One region of the Pseudarthrobacter sp. S9 genome, then DNA from elsewhere that is predicted to be linked to it. Evidence: riboswitches for the same ligand, from Rfam matches in the RefSeq annotation. Region 1 holds a riboswitch; the other holds the start of a gene.
What was found. Region 1 has a riboswitch for cyclic di-AMP ahead of ACQCSY_RS05100 (M23 family metallopeptidase). Riboswitches for the same ligand answer to the same signal wherever they lie in the genome.
Positions count from the first base shown of each region.

Region 2: linked by a shared signal. The riboswitch ahead of ACQCSY_RS18950 (hypothetical protein) and the one ahead of ACQCSY_RS05100 (M23 family metallopeptidase) in region 1 are both predicted to bind cyclic di-AMP.

Region 1 is NZ_CP189576.1:1,094,119-1,100,967, reverse strand. It holds gene ACQCSY_RS05125 (cold-shock protein) at 1-111, shown strand, start outside; gene ACQCSY_RS05120 (DUF3027 domain-containing protein) at 120-701, shown strand; gene ACQCSY_RS05115 (MFS transporter) at 746-2,062, shown strand; gene serC (phosphoserine transaminase) at 2,052-3,182, opposite strand; gene ACQCSY_RS05105 (metal-dependent transcriptional regulator) at 3,538-4,233, shown strand; cyclic di-AMP (ydaO/yuaA leader) riboswitch at 4,379-4,595, shown strand; gene ACQCSY_RS05100 (M23 family metallopeptidase) at 4,600-5,421, shown strand; cyclic di-AMP (ydaO/yuaA leader) riboswitch at 5,559-5,728, shown strand; gene ACQCSY_RS05095 (NlpC/P60 family protein) at 6,029-6,772, shown strand.
Region 2 is NZ_CP189576.1:3,938,101-3,944,949, forward strand. It holds gene ACQCSY_RS18920 (DUF222 domain-containing protein) at 1-1,207, opposite strand, end outside; gene ACQCSY_RS18925 (hypothetical protein) at 1,290-1,883, opposite strand; gene ACQCSY_RS18930 (DNA alkylation repair protein) at 1,976-2,641, shown strand; gene ACQCSY_RS18935 (cation:proton antiporter) at 2,678-3,835, opposite strand; gene ACQCSY_RS18940 (hypothetical protein) at 3,832-4,269, opposite strand; gene ACQCSY_RS18945 (hypothetical protein) at 4,305-4,559, opposite strand; cyclic di-AMP (ydaO/yuaA leader) riboswitch at 4,760-4,930, shown strand; gene ACQCSY_RS18950 (hypothetical protein) at 4,935-5,597, shown strand; gene ACQCSY_RS18955 (sensor histidine kinase) at 5,700-6,698, opposite strand; gene ACQCSY_RS18960 (response regulator transcription factor) at 6,703-6,849, opposite strand, start outside.

The DNA of each region.
Region 1 (6,849 bases):
GTGCTGGACAACCTGTCCGGTACCCTGTCCGCGGGCAAGTACCCGGAAGGCAACAAGGGCAAGGCGATTGCCGCCGCGCTCCGTAAGGTTGCCGACGAGCTGGACGTATAGGGCCCTTGATGACTCCGGAACCTGATCAGAAGGCGCCCAAGGCGGCCGGCGCAGCCGGATCCAAAACTGCCGGATCCAAAACAGCCGGATCCCGGCCGCGCGCCGGCGTTCCGGTCTGGCGCACGGGCAAGCCGGACGCTGTCCTGGCCGCCGCCGTCGACTTCGCCCGCACCGCCGTGGAAGGCATCGCCCCGGCCTGGCAGATCGGCCAGCACCTGGGTGCCCGCAGCGAAGGCGACCGTCTCGTGACACACCTGTTCGAATCAAAGCTGCCCGGATACCTGGGCTGGCAGTGGTACGCCGTGCTCACCCGCAACTCGCGGTCCAAGGTGGTGACGGTCGACGAGCTCGGTCTGCTGCCCTCGGAGGACTCCGTCCTGGCGCCTGATTGGATCCCGTGGGCTGAACGTGTCCGTCCGGAAGACGCTCAGGGCGACGAGGCTGCCGAGGAGGCATCCGGCGCCGGAGCGCCGTCGGATGCGCCTGACGCCGAGGACAGCTCCGCAGCCGACGCCGACGACGCTGCAGCCGACGACGCTGCAGCCGACGCCGACGCCGACCAGGACGACTCCGCAGCCGAGGCTGACTAGCGGTTGGAAGCGTCCCGGGGAATGCACGGGGAGGGCTGGACATGATCTCCACCTTCAAATCCCTGCACATCCTGAACTACCGGATCTGGTTCATCGGCGCGATCATTTCCAATATCGGGACGTGGATGCAGCGCACCGCCCAGGACTGGCTGGTGTTCGCCCACCTGACCGGGCACGACGCCGGGGCCATGGGCATCACGATGGCCCTGCAACTGGGCCCGCAGCTTTTCCTGGCGCCCGTGGCCGGACTGGTGGCCGACCGCTTCAACCGTAAGCAGCTCCTTGTCCTGACCCAGTCCGCGATGGCGCTGCTCAGTGCCGGGCTCGGCGTCCTGGTGGTCTCGGGTGCCGCGCAACTCTGGCACGTGTACTCGTTCGCCCTGCTGCTCGGCGTCGTATCCGCGCTGGATGCGCCCGTGCGGCAGACCTTCGTCTCGGAACTGGTCCGGGACGACTACCTGCCCAACGCCGTGGCCCTCAACAGCGCCTCTTTCAACGTGGCCCGGATGATCGGACCGGCGGTGGCCGGCGTGCTCACGGTCGTCGTCGGGCCGGGTTGGGTCTTCCTGATCAACACCCTCACGTTCGTTGCCCTGCTGGCGAGCCTGTGGCAGATCCCGGCGGCGTCGCTGCGCCAGCTGCCGCGGGCGCCGGCGGGCAAGGGTCGGATCCGTGAGGGTTTGCGGTACGTGCGGTTCCGGCCGGACATCCTGGTGGTGCTCGTGGCAATCTTCATTGTGGGAACCCTGGGACTGAACTTCGCCCTGTTCATCGCGGCGATGGTCGGCACGGAATTCGGCCTGGACGCCGGCGCCTTCGGCTTGATGAACTCGATCATGGCAATCGGGTCCGTCGCCGGGGCGCTGCTGTCAGCCGGCCGCAGCAAGCCCCGGCTGCGGATCATCTTCGGGGCCGCCGGGGCATTCGGTGTGACCTCCGGATTAGCCGCGCTGGCACCGAACTACTTCTGGTTCGGCGTCTCGCTGGTGCCGGTGGGCCTCTTCGCGATCACCATGCTGACCAGCGCCAACGGCTACGTCCAGACGACGACGGATCCGGTGATGCGCGGCCGGGTGATGGCCCTGTACATGGCGATCTTCATGGGCGGCACGCCGATCGGGGCACCGCTGGTGGGCTGGGTGGCGAACATTGCCGGTCCCCGCTGGTCAATGGGCGTCGCGGCGGCCGCGGGACTCATCGCGGCCTTGATCGGGCTGCTGTGGATCGTCCGGGCGAAGCAGCTGCGGATCCGCTTTGACCGCAGGGCGCGCGGGCTGCGGCACTTCCGGCTCGAATCCGGCACCCGTTCCGGCGGCGCTGGGCCGGAACGCCCAGGCGGAAACGCCGACGCTACTTCTTGAGTTCGGCCACGACGAAATCGATGCACTCCAGCAGCGCAGAGACATCGTCCGGTTCGATCGCCACGAAAGTGGCGATCCGAAGCTGGTTGCGGCCCAGCTTGCGGTAGGGCTCGGTGTCCACGATGCCGTTGGCGCGGAGCACCTTGGCGATGGCCGCGGCGTCGATCGATTCGTCGAAGTCGACCGTGGCGATGACGTTGGAGCGGTCCTCGGCGTTGGCCACGAATGGCGTGGCGTACCCGGAGGCCTCGGCCCAGCGGTAGATCCGCCCGGCGGAGTCCGCGGTCCGGGCCGCGGCGAAGTCCAGTCCGCCGTTGGCATTGAGCCACTGCACCTGGGCGTCCAGAGTGACGAGGGTGGCCAGCGCCGGAGTGTTGTAGGTCTGGTTCAGCCGGGAGTTGTCGATCGCCGTCTGGAGGTCCAGGAAGTCGGGAATCCAGCGGTCGGTGGCCTTGATCCGGGCCGCCCGCTCGAGGGCTGCCGGGGAGAACAGGCCGAGCCACAGGCCGCCGTCGGACGCGAAGTTCTTCTGCGGGGCAAAGTAGTAGACGTCGGCCTCGGCCACATCCACGTCCAGGCCGCCGGCGGCAGAGGTGGCATCCACCAGTACCAGGGATCCCGCATCGGCGCCGGCCACGCGCTTGACCGGGGCGGCGACGCCGGTCGAGGTCTCGTTCTGGGGCCACGCATAAACGTCGACGCCGGCCTCCGCCTGTGCGGACGGCCGGGTGCCGGGCTCGGACTTGATGATGGAGGAGGCGGCCAGGAAGGGTGCCTTGTTGGTGGCAGAGGCGAACTTCGAGCCGAATTCGCCGAAGGACAGGTGCTGTGCCTTGTTGTCCACGAGGCCGAAGCTGGCGACGTCCCAGAACGCCGTGGAGCCGCCGACGCCGAGGATGACCTCGTAGCCTTCGGGGGCACGGAAGAACTCGCTGAGCCCTGTCCGGACCGAGCCGACAAGGTTCTTGACGGGTGCCTGGCGGTGGGAGGTCCCCAGCAGTTTCGCCGACGCCGCGGCGAGGGCCTCCATCTGTTCCGGCCGGACCTTGGACGGTCCGGCGCCGAACCGTCCGTCCTGGGGCAGGAGGTTTGCGGGGATCGTGATGCTGGTGTCGCTCACAGTGGCTCCAATTTTCGGCTGATACGTAGCGTGGCTTGGGAGGTGGCCTGGCAGGGGTGGCTGCAACGAAGACTCCTTTTCATTCTGCCTGAAAGCCCCGGGCGATACGGAAAAGGGTCCGTCACAGTCCAGTCATTGAGGCACCGGTGCGGGCGGTGCGCGGCTGGTTCGCGGTTGATACGCCGACGCTCAACGAGGGGACTGTGACGGCCAGTGCCGACGCCCGGAAGATTATCCGGAGTAATTCAAAATAGGCTAAGATGTCCTGCGAACGTACGGCGGATCTCGCCAGGGCGCATCCTGCACGCGGTACGGTGGGAATGACGCAAGGACGGCGCTCGAGGAGCTGAGCTGAATGACGGATCTGATCGATACTACGGAGATGTATCTTCGGACCATTCTGGAACTTGAAGAAGAAAACATCGTCGCCCTCCGCGCCCGCATCGCCGAAAGGCTGCGCCACTCCGGCCCCACCGTTTCCCAGACCATCGGGCGCATGGAACGCGACGGACTGGTGGTTGTTTCGGGCGACCGCCACCTTGAGCTGACGGAAACCGGCCGGAAACGCGCTATCGGAGTCATGCGCAAGCACCGCCTCGCCGAGCGCCTGCTCGCCGACGTGATCGGCCTCGACTGGGCCTACGTCCACGAGGAAGCCTGCCGCTGGGAGCACGTGATGAGTGAACGCGTCGAGCGGAGGATTTTCGAGATGCTCAACCACCCGACCGTCTCGCCGTACGGAAACCCGATCCCGGGACTTGCGGAGCTCGGCGGCCAGCCGTCCCGGGCCTACACGGACGGGGTGGTGAACCTGCTGGACGCCATGGCCGGCTACGGTGCGGATTCGCGGATCACGGTCAGCCGTCTGGCGGAGCCGATCCAGGTCGAGCCGGAGTTGCTGGTTCAGCTTGATGAGGGCGGCATCCGGCCCGGTGCCGTGATCTCGCTGGAGCGGGTCGGCGAGTACATCTCGGTCCGGGTCCCGGATATCGAAGGCGCCCTGGAGTTGCCTCCCGAAGTCGCCGCCCATGTGTTTGTAACGGTCGTCTAACCTGCCCTGACTCGCCGCTCATGGGATGACCGATGAGTTGTGCACAAAAGTGATTACGGAATTATTACCGGGCGGCTTAATCACCTATAGTTAGTGGCCAGTACCGATACCAAAGCGTTACCTGATCCGAAGCCGAGCCCTGCCAGCGGATCAGTCGCAGAAACACCTTCTGGCAGGGGCGGGGGAACCACTTGCGGCTGCTTCAACAGCAGCCTTGGGGTGAAGTCCGTCAGCGGCAAGCACACTCCACCGAGGCATCCCAAGATGCCTCAGTGTCTGGCTGCTTGCCACGGCGGACCGGGTCTTTGATCTCTCTGACCCGAATCCGACAGCTAACTTCGCAGGCTATCCAGAGAGGAACCGTTCTTGACTACCCAGACCGCCAGGGGCCGTCGTCGCGCGACCGGTCCCGCTCCGGAGCCGCGCCCGGTTGTCGCCCCAATGGCCGACCGCCCACGTGACGCGCACCGCGACGAACGCCGGGGCCGCCGCAGTCCGTTCCGCCAGGTAACGGACTTTGCCGCCGCCAGCGGTGTGGGACAGAAGGCCGGCATCGCACTGGCCGCCACGGGCCTGGTCCTGACCGTAACCGTCCCCGTCACCAGCCCGGTCATGGCCACGGGCGCCGGCCTGTCCGGATCGGTCGCCGCCGCAGCGCAGCCGGATGTCACGGCGGCCGCCGCAGCCAAGGTCGACTTCAGCCGCACGGCCGTCACCACGAAGGGCGACCCGGACGGGAAACTCAAGCAGCTATTGAGCGCCCAGTCGGTGGGCAGCATCACCCGCGCGGCATCGGCCGGCACTCTCGGTGCGCCGCTGGACCAGATGGTCACGGCCTCGCCGTTCGGCTACCGCGTCAGCCCGATCACGGGCGGTGCGGGCGAGTTCCACCGCGGCCAGGACTACGCCGCCCAATGCGGAACAGCCGTCCACGCAGCCGCCAGCGGCACCGTCACCTTTTCCGGATGGCACCCCTACGGCGGTGGAAACCGCATCGTGATCGATCACGGCAACGGCCTGGAGACCACGTACAACCACCTGTCCTCATCCTCCGTGCGCGTCGGCCAGAAGGTCTCCCGCGGGGACCTCATCGCGATGAGCGGCACCACAGGCGCCTCCACGGGCTGCCACCTCCACTTCGAAGTGATGGTCAACGGCGACGTCGTTGACCCGCTCGGCTGGCTCTAAGTAAGCCGATGGATCACTCTCGAATTCTTGTGACACGCCGTGATCTGAATGTGACATTGAGTCCGGACTCCTGTAGCGTTTGAAGCACGCCAACTTTTCCGAAGTTGGCGCTCTTGAGTGGATTGCCTAGCTCTGCCACCGCTCAAGGTCCGATCGCATCACATCGTCTGGCAGGGGCGGGGGAACCAATTTTGGTCTTCGAAAGAAGACCTTGGGGTTAAGTCGCAAAGCTTCCCAGGAAGCAGCGCGGCCGGGTGACTCCCATCCGAATCCGACAGCTCACCTCGCAGGCATTGGGAGAGGCTACTTTCGTGTCTTCACGCCACAATGCTGCGCATAATCGCGCTTGCGCGGCTCTTCGGAGCCCGCTGAAATCCAACTCCCGTGCTGCCCTTGCCGGCGCCCGGATTGGAGCTCACTCCGCGGACTCACTCTCCACTGAGTCCGGACAGCAGGCCAAGCACCTGCTCGCTTTTGGCGTGTCTTCGCAGTACACCCTTCGCTAAGTAACCCATTCGGGGCGATCCGGCGTACCCCCAAGATGCCGGAGCGTCCTCATTCCGCGCCTGAAAACGCGCGGTCCAAGGATCACGAAAGAGAGAACTTAATGACTACTCGTGCAACCATTGCACGGCACCGCGCCGAGGTCACCAAGACCAACTCGCTTGCTGTCATTGCCAAGGCTGTCGGCGACAACGCCGGCGGCATGGGCCGCCAGGCTGCAGTCATCGCCGCAGCATCCGGCCTGGTTCTGACCAGCGGTATCGCAGCCAACGCTGCTGAGACCAACGTTCAGCGCGAATCCACCTCCGCTTCCGCCCTCGAAGTCCAGTCAGCTGCTCCGGCAACTATTTCGGCTGCTTCTACCATCGCGATCTCCTACGAGAAGCCCGCCGTCACCACGTCGCCGGCTCCTGTCGTCGAGGCCCCGAAGCCCGCTGTGAAGGTCCAGGACGCCCAGGCCGGCGGCGCGCAGCTCGGAACATCCGCGTCCGTCGGCGCACCGGCAGGCATCGGCAGCGGCAACGGCGCGACGATCGCCGCCGCTGCCTATGCACAGATCGGCGTCGGGCAGGACTGCACCGCCCTCGTAACCAACGCACTGGCCGCAGCGGGCATCCACTACCACGGCTGGCCGGCAGGTTACCTGTCCTTGGGCCGCACCGTGAGCGCCGCCGAGGCACAGCCGGGCGACCTCGCCTATTACCAGAACGGTGGCGTGGGCATGGCCCACATCGCTGTCTACGTCGGCAACGGCATGGCCGTCCACGGCGGCTGGAACGGCGGCACCACCGCCCTGTACAGCGCCAACGTCGGCTCCGGCCCGGTCTTCATCCGCGTCGGCGGCTAAGCCACGGGCTAAGACAAAGGCTAAACACGGCCCCAGCACTTTCGAAGGACCCCCGCCCTGGTGGCGGGGGTCTTTTG
Region 2 (6,849 bases), 1.7 Mb from region 1:
CTTCCGGACCGTGGAGGCTGTGACGGGCCCGGTGAACAGCAGCGTGCCGGTGTGCTCCGGTGTCCGGCCCGCGGCGGCAGTGTCGCCTGCCGCCGTTGCGTCTGTGTCCCAGCCGGGCGAGCAGGTCCCGGTAGTCGATGGTGACCATGACCTGGGGACGGAGTCCTCCCGCGGCGGGCAGCGTGCCGGCGGCGAGGGCGGCCTTGCAGGCGCCGACGAGGCCGTCGAGGAGTCGCTGCGGCCGGGATCGGAGATCCAGGCCGGCCGCTCCTGGCGTACTCTCCGGCCCGTCCTGGACGTTGCTGCGCGGATTCGTGGCGGTGTTCATGACCGTCACGAGCTGTTCGAACTGGTCCGTGGTGGCGTAGATCTCCAGGTGGTGGAGGCCGTGGCGGGTCCGGCGGATGAAGGCGCCCTGGAACCGGCGCAGCAGTTCTTCGGAGGGTTCGGCGCCGTCCTGGTCCAGGGCGTCGGTCCACCGCCGTGCGACCTGGACGAGGAAGTCGGGATCGTTCTCGGCGGCGGTGCGCGTCAGGGCGTGTTCCATCCGGGCCGCGGCGTCGGCGTCGCACGCGTGCCGGACCCGGTCCAAGGCCAGGGCGATGGTGGTCGCGGCCCGGGAAGCCACCATACCGGAGCTGACGGCGGCGCTCAGTTCCGCGCGCGCGGCCGGCAGCAGCCGGCCGGCGATGCCGTGGCGCGGCAGGATGCTTTCGGCCAGGGACAGCCTGCGCCGGGCCTCCGTGGCGCTGATCCGGAGCCGCGCGCGCAGGAACTCCGTGGTGTTCCGGTAGCCGTCATCGACTCCCGCGTCGTCAACGGCTCCGGGAGCGTCCGGGCCTGCGGAGGTGTCCGGATTCCCGGTGCTGCCGGCCGGGCTGGTGGTCGGATCCTCGCGCCAGCCGGTGGTCCAGCCCTTGCTGCCCGACGCGGGGGAAGCTGCGGCCCGGTTCCGGGTCCGGTCCACGGCCCCGGCCGCCACGATCTGCAGATACTCCACCGTCCGGGAGAGTTCCTCCAGCCGGTCGGCGAAGTCCGAGGCAGCGCGGAATCCCCGGAGCGCTGCGTCCTCCACCGCCGTCGAGCTCACAGTTTGGAGCAAGGAGAGTGCACGATCCAGGCAAGCGGCGTCCAAGCCAGGCCGCGCGGTCTGGCCGGCTTCCCGGGCCGTGTCCTGGAAGGGTGCGAACTCCCTCATGGCTTCCATAACTAAACTCTGCCAGAGGGGTACGACGGTAATGATGGAGTCGCGCCAACGGCGTCGCGCTAACTGCGCCGCCGCCGCCGTATTACTCGTTAGGCGGGAACTCGTAGGAGGCCGGAATCTTTGCCGGCGACGCGCCGAAGGACAGCACGATTTCATCGTGGCGTTTCAGCGGGACGTCCCGGACGCCGGCGTCGTACTTCTTGCCGTTGACATAGGCGGTCCAGCCGCCCAGCGGCCCGCTCCCCGTCCCCGCGGCGCCGCCGCCCGCCAGCACGCCCCATTCCGTCAAGAGCTGCCCGAGCGTGAAGACCTGCCCCGCGGTGGGCGACTCGATGTGGATGACGCCGCTGGTGTCGTGCGTGTGCAGGGCAGAGATGCCGTCCGGCTTGTTGCCCGGGCCCACCGTGATGCCGATGTTGGCCGGCACAGCAACGGGCTGGCCGTCCTTCAGCACATCAAGGTGGGCGTGAAAATGCTGCACGTTTCCCTCCGCCGTCAGGACTGCGAGTCCGGCCTGGGCGATCCGCTCACGGGCGCCGGCGGTGTCCAAGGCAAAACCGGCGGCGGAGGACGTCGTCTTCGAGCTGCCCACGGGCGAAGGCGCGGGTGCCGCGCACGACGCCACCCCCAGCATCACAGCGGACAGTGCGACGGCGAGTGCGAGCTTGGGGTGCATGGTTACGGAAACCGCTTTCGTTCGGACGACATGACACTGCCAGTCTAGGCAGAGGGTTCGCCTGCCCGCCGCCGACGGGAAAGAATGGACGAGTGAGTGACGCCGGCGATTTCATCGACCTCTCCCTGCAGCGGGAGGGGTCGTGGAGCCGTGCAGAAGAGGCGCAGTCCCGTCTGGGCGGCGATCTGCGTTTTTACGGCGCCTCGGTAGGCGCGGTGCGCGGGACGATCCGGGATGCCGGCCGCCGTTATCCCGGCCTGTTGCATGATGACATCACCGCGCTCAGCTCGGAATTGTGGGCTGTGCCCGTCTTTGAGCGCCGGCTCGCGGCGGTGGTCCTGCTGCAATCCAATGTCCCGCTTCTGACCAACTCGGACCTGACCCGGATAGAGGGCTTCGTGCGGCAGGCGCACGTGCGCGCGCTCGTCGACCCGCTCGCCGTCGACGTGATCGGACCCCTGCTCGAGGGACTGGACAGGCCGGACATGGTGCGGGCGGACAGTGTGCTGGACCGCTGGGTGCGGGAACCGGACGTCTGGCTCCGCCGTGCCGCCCTGCTGTCCCCGCTCCGGCCGCTGCGAACGGGCGCGGGGGACTGGGACCGATTTGTCCGCCACGCCTGCACGGTGCTGGGCGAGTCCCCGGCGACAGGCAGGAAACGGGCAGACGGGCCCGAGGTCCGGGAAGCGATCTCCCTTGTGCTCGATGAGATGACGAAGAAGAGGCCGGAACTGCACTTCTCAGTCGTCGACGAGTGATGCCACGGCGCAGCGTCCGGAGACAGCTACCGAAGTTCAGGGTTTGGCGTCTCCGCCGGCCGCGGGCTGAGAGAAAGTCCTAGCGGCACGCGATCCGGCGGCTGCACTCGCGGCTATCGTGACGAGGGCGCCCAGCAGCAGGGCCGCCGCCTCACCGGGCAGCAGCACGTGGAGCTGCGTGCCGATGCTCGCCGCGGCAACCGGCACCCCCAGTTGTGCCGCGGAAAGAACCCCCAGAGGCAGGGGCAGCCCAAGCACCCCCAGTCCGGAGTGGAGCAGCACCGTTCCAACCCCTAGGGCCAGGCCCAAAACGATCATGTCCGGGCGCCCGGCGAGGTCCCTCAGGTTCAGCGACGCCCCCAGCCAGACAAAGAAAACCGGCCCCAGGAAGCCGTCGCTGACGGCGAACAGCTGGCGGGCCAGCCGCCTCGGCTCGCCGACGGCGCCGACCACCAGGCCGAAGGAAAAGCCGGCCAGCATCACCGACACGTGGCCGAAGTTCGCCACCCCTGCCAGCGCGAAGAGCAGGGCCAGCTGGATCCGGAGCTCCAGGGCGAACTTGCGGTTTTCCGAGAGCCGGTGCATGCGCCCGCGGATGCCGCTGCGCTCCAGCCAGCGCAGCACGAAAAAGAGCACAGCTGCGCACGCCGCCACCGCGAGCGCACCCAGCGCGGCGCGGCCGGCGTTGGGCGGATCCACAACCAGCGGCAACGCCACAATGCAGGCGATGTCCGCGATGGCCACCTGTGCGGTCATGGCGACCACCTGGGGTCCGCCCAGGCGCAGGGAATCAACAATCGGCAGGACCAGGGCAGCGGACGAGGACGCCAGCAGCACCACGTACAGGGGAGCATGCCCGGTGCCGAAGACCAGGCCCACCCCGGTTCCGATGACCGCAGCCGCGATCGCAGCAGCGGCGGCCTGGCGGGACCCCTTCCCGAGGGCGGAGCGAATCTGCGGGTCCCTGACCGGCACATGGGTTCCGGCCACGAACATCATCAGCGCAAAGCCGATGTTCGCCAGCAGGTTGAAGGTGGGATCGCCCGAGTCGACCAGCGCGAGCCCCGTCTGCCCGATCCCGATGCCTGCCAGCAGTTCGCCCAAGACCACCGGCAGCCGCCAGCGCACCCGTAGCGCCAGCACCGGGCCGGCCAGGGCGACGACGGCGATCAGCGCCAGGGACAGGAACGTCACGGCGCGCCGCGGCGTGCCGGACCCGGGGCCGCCGGATCTGCCAGCTTCACGGGGATGTCCGTATTCTCGTCGGTCAGGAAGGAAGCGCAGATCCGGTGGTACCCGTCGGCGACTTGGGCAGCGATGCCGGCGTCGAGGTCTCCCCGGACCAGCAGCACCGGGGACAGCTCCTTGCCGGCGGCGATCTTGGCCAGATCAGCGGCGACGTGGGGGTTGTCGGCCGTCAGGAGCGGCAGCCCAGAGGCACGCAAAATGTCTTTCGCGAGCTGATGCGTCACCGGCGCATTGCGCAACGACTGCACGATGGCGGCGGCGCCGGCGGCGCCCGTGAGCAGCGTGAGGTACCGCTCCGCGGCCGGGTAATCATGCTCCTCGGGTTCCGCGAGCCAGAAAACCGGGGCCGGGTCGTCGCTTTTCCTGGATTCCTTCGCCATGGATTGAGACTAGTCCCGTCCACCCGCCAGCGCTCTTACCTGCCTGTCCGCCGTTCCACCACCGCGTAGGCCTTGCCGTCCAGGAACTCCCAGTCCGTGACCACCATGAAACCGAGAGCGTCGACGCGGTCATTCAGGACGTGCGCGTCAAAGCCGCCGTCCCGGGGTTCCGCGTCCCACGTCGAGACATGGACGTCCTTGCCTTCCAGGATCAGCAGCTCGGTGTTGACATCAAAATCCTCCTGAGGCTGATTGCTCAGCTGGCAGATGGCAACACAGTGGCTGTTCATTTCGGCCTCCGCTTCGGGGACATGCTGACGGCATCATCCTATGCTCGGAAGAGCCGCCGTCCCTATGGGAATACCGGACGGCAGCGTGATTGCCGTTACCTGAATGTGACATTAGCCTGCGGTCCGCGTTACGGTGGATAAGTGCCTGTTGTCTCCGATACGGGCGCTCCCCAGCCGATTGCCTAACTCTGCCGCGGCCCGGGGCCCATTCGCTTCAACGTCCGGCAGAGACGGGGAAACCACTTTTGACCTGCTCGTCTGCAGGTCTTGGGGTGAAGCCGCACAGAGCCCGCAACGACGGGCCCCGAGTGCGGCCGGGTGCCTCCCATCCGAATCCGACAGCTCACCTCGCAGGCATTGGGAGAGGCTACATTCATGTCTTCAATCAATACTTTTGCGCGCCAAACCGCCATCCTCGCCGCAGCATCCGGTCTGGTCCTCACCAGCGGAATGGCCGCCAACGCAGCGGGAGCCCCCGTGCAGCGCGACTCCGCGCCGGCGTCGTCCATTGATGTCAAGGGCCAGGTCGCCGCGCCGGTCAGCGCCGATTCAAGCGTCAAGATCAGCTTCGATCGTCCTGCCGTCACCTCCACGGCCGCTCCCGTCATCGAGCAGCCCAAGCCGGCTGTTGCGGTCCCGGCCGCAGCAGCTCAGGCGGCAGCCCCCAAGGCTTCGGTGCAGGTCCAGGCCGCCCCGGCCCCCGCCGCGGCGCCGGCAGCCGGCGGCCTCAACGCCGCCATGCTCTCCGCCGCCTACGGCCAGCTGGGTATCACCCAGGACTGCACAGCCATGGTGGAGAAGGCGCTCGGCGCAGCCGGCAAGCCGGTCGGCGACCTCGGCCCCATGCAGTTCATGAACTACGGCACCGTCGTCGGGACTCCCGTGCCCGGTGACATGGTGGTCCAGGCCGGCCACGTCGGCATTTACGCCGGCAACGGCCAGGTCGTCAGCGGCGGCATGAACGGGTCCAACCAGACGATCGTGCACCCGCTGTCCTGGCTCACCGTTACCGGCGGCGTGACCTTCGTCCGCGCCTAAGCTTAAGCCCCATTGGGGCTAGATGCTGGTGCGGATAAGACCGGTGATCGGATGCCTTTGGGGGCATCCGATCACCGGTCTTTCCTTTGCCGGGACCGGGACTCAGCGCACGACCAGAGGAAGCTCGATCTTCATGACGGTTCCCTCGGGGCCGGTCCTGGCTACGTCGACGGTGCCGCCGGCGGCCGTGGCGATCTCGCGGACGAGGGCCAGGCCGATGCCGAAGCTTCTCTGTCCGCGTGTTCCATCGGAACGGGAGGTCCTCACGAAGCGGTCGAAGATCCGGGCCTGATCGACGCCCGTGATCCCGGACCCCGTGTCAGCCACGGTGATGACTGCCTGGTTCCGCTCTGTAACCGTCCTGATGGTGACGCGTCCGCCGGGTGGAGTGTGGGCGAGGGCGTTATCCGCCAGGGCCAGCACCGCGCGCCGCAGAGCGTTTTGGTCGATCCGTGCCAGCGGCCGGCCGTCGGCGGAAAAATCCAGAAGCACGTCCCGCTGGCCCGCCAGTTGCTGGAGACTCTCGGCGACGGCGGCGACGACGTAGGCCAGGTCGGACGGTGCCGCGGAAGGATCAGGCCTGGCAGAGGTTGCTGCCAGGAGCAGTTCGTTGACAATCTCCGTAAGCGTTGCCGCATCCTCCCGGATCCGGGCGAGGGCCTGGCCTTGCTTTGAGCCCGGCGTCGTGTCGCGTTGGGTGAGCTGGATCCGTGTGTCCAGGATGGCCAGGGGCGTGCGCAGTTCGTGGCTGGCATCCTGGACAAACCGGCGCTGCAGCGCCAGTGCTTCTCCGAGGGGTCGGATGGCGCTGCGCGCGCTCAGCCACCCGACGACGCCGGCCAACACGATCCCCGATGCCCCTGCGATGATCATGGCTTCGAGCAGGTCCTTGGAATCGAGGTACGTGTAGGCCGGCCCCGCTGCCGTGGAGCCTGGCACCCCGGGGTGTGCAAGTTGGTTCATGAGGTAAATGGCGGTGGCGGCGAGGATGCAGAGGACCATCACTGCGCAGGCGGCGCTGATCCGCAACGCCACTTTGAGGGAGGCCCTGCGCAGCGTGGACTGGTCCGGGTTGCCGCCCATCGGCCCGCTCTTCCTCATGGGCTTACTCATCGGCGTCGCCAATCTGGTAGCCGACGCCGTGGACGGTGCGGATCACGGTCTTGGAGATCTTCCGGCGGAGGTGGTGGACATAGGTGTCGATCACGCCGGGCTGGTCTGTGGGGTGGAATAACCTGGCGAGCAGTTCGTC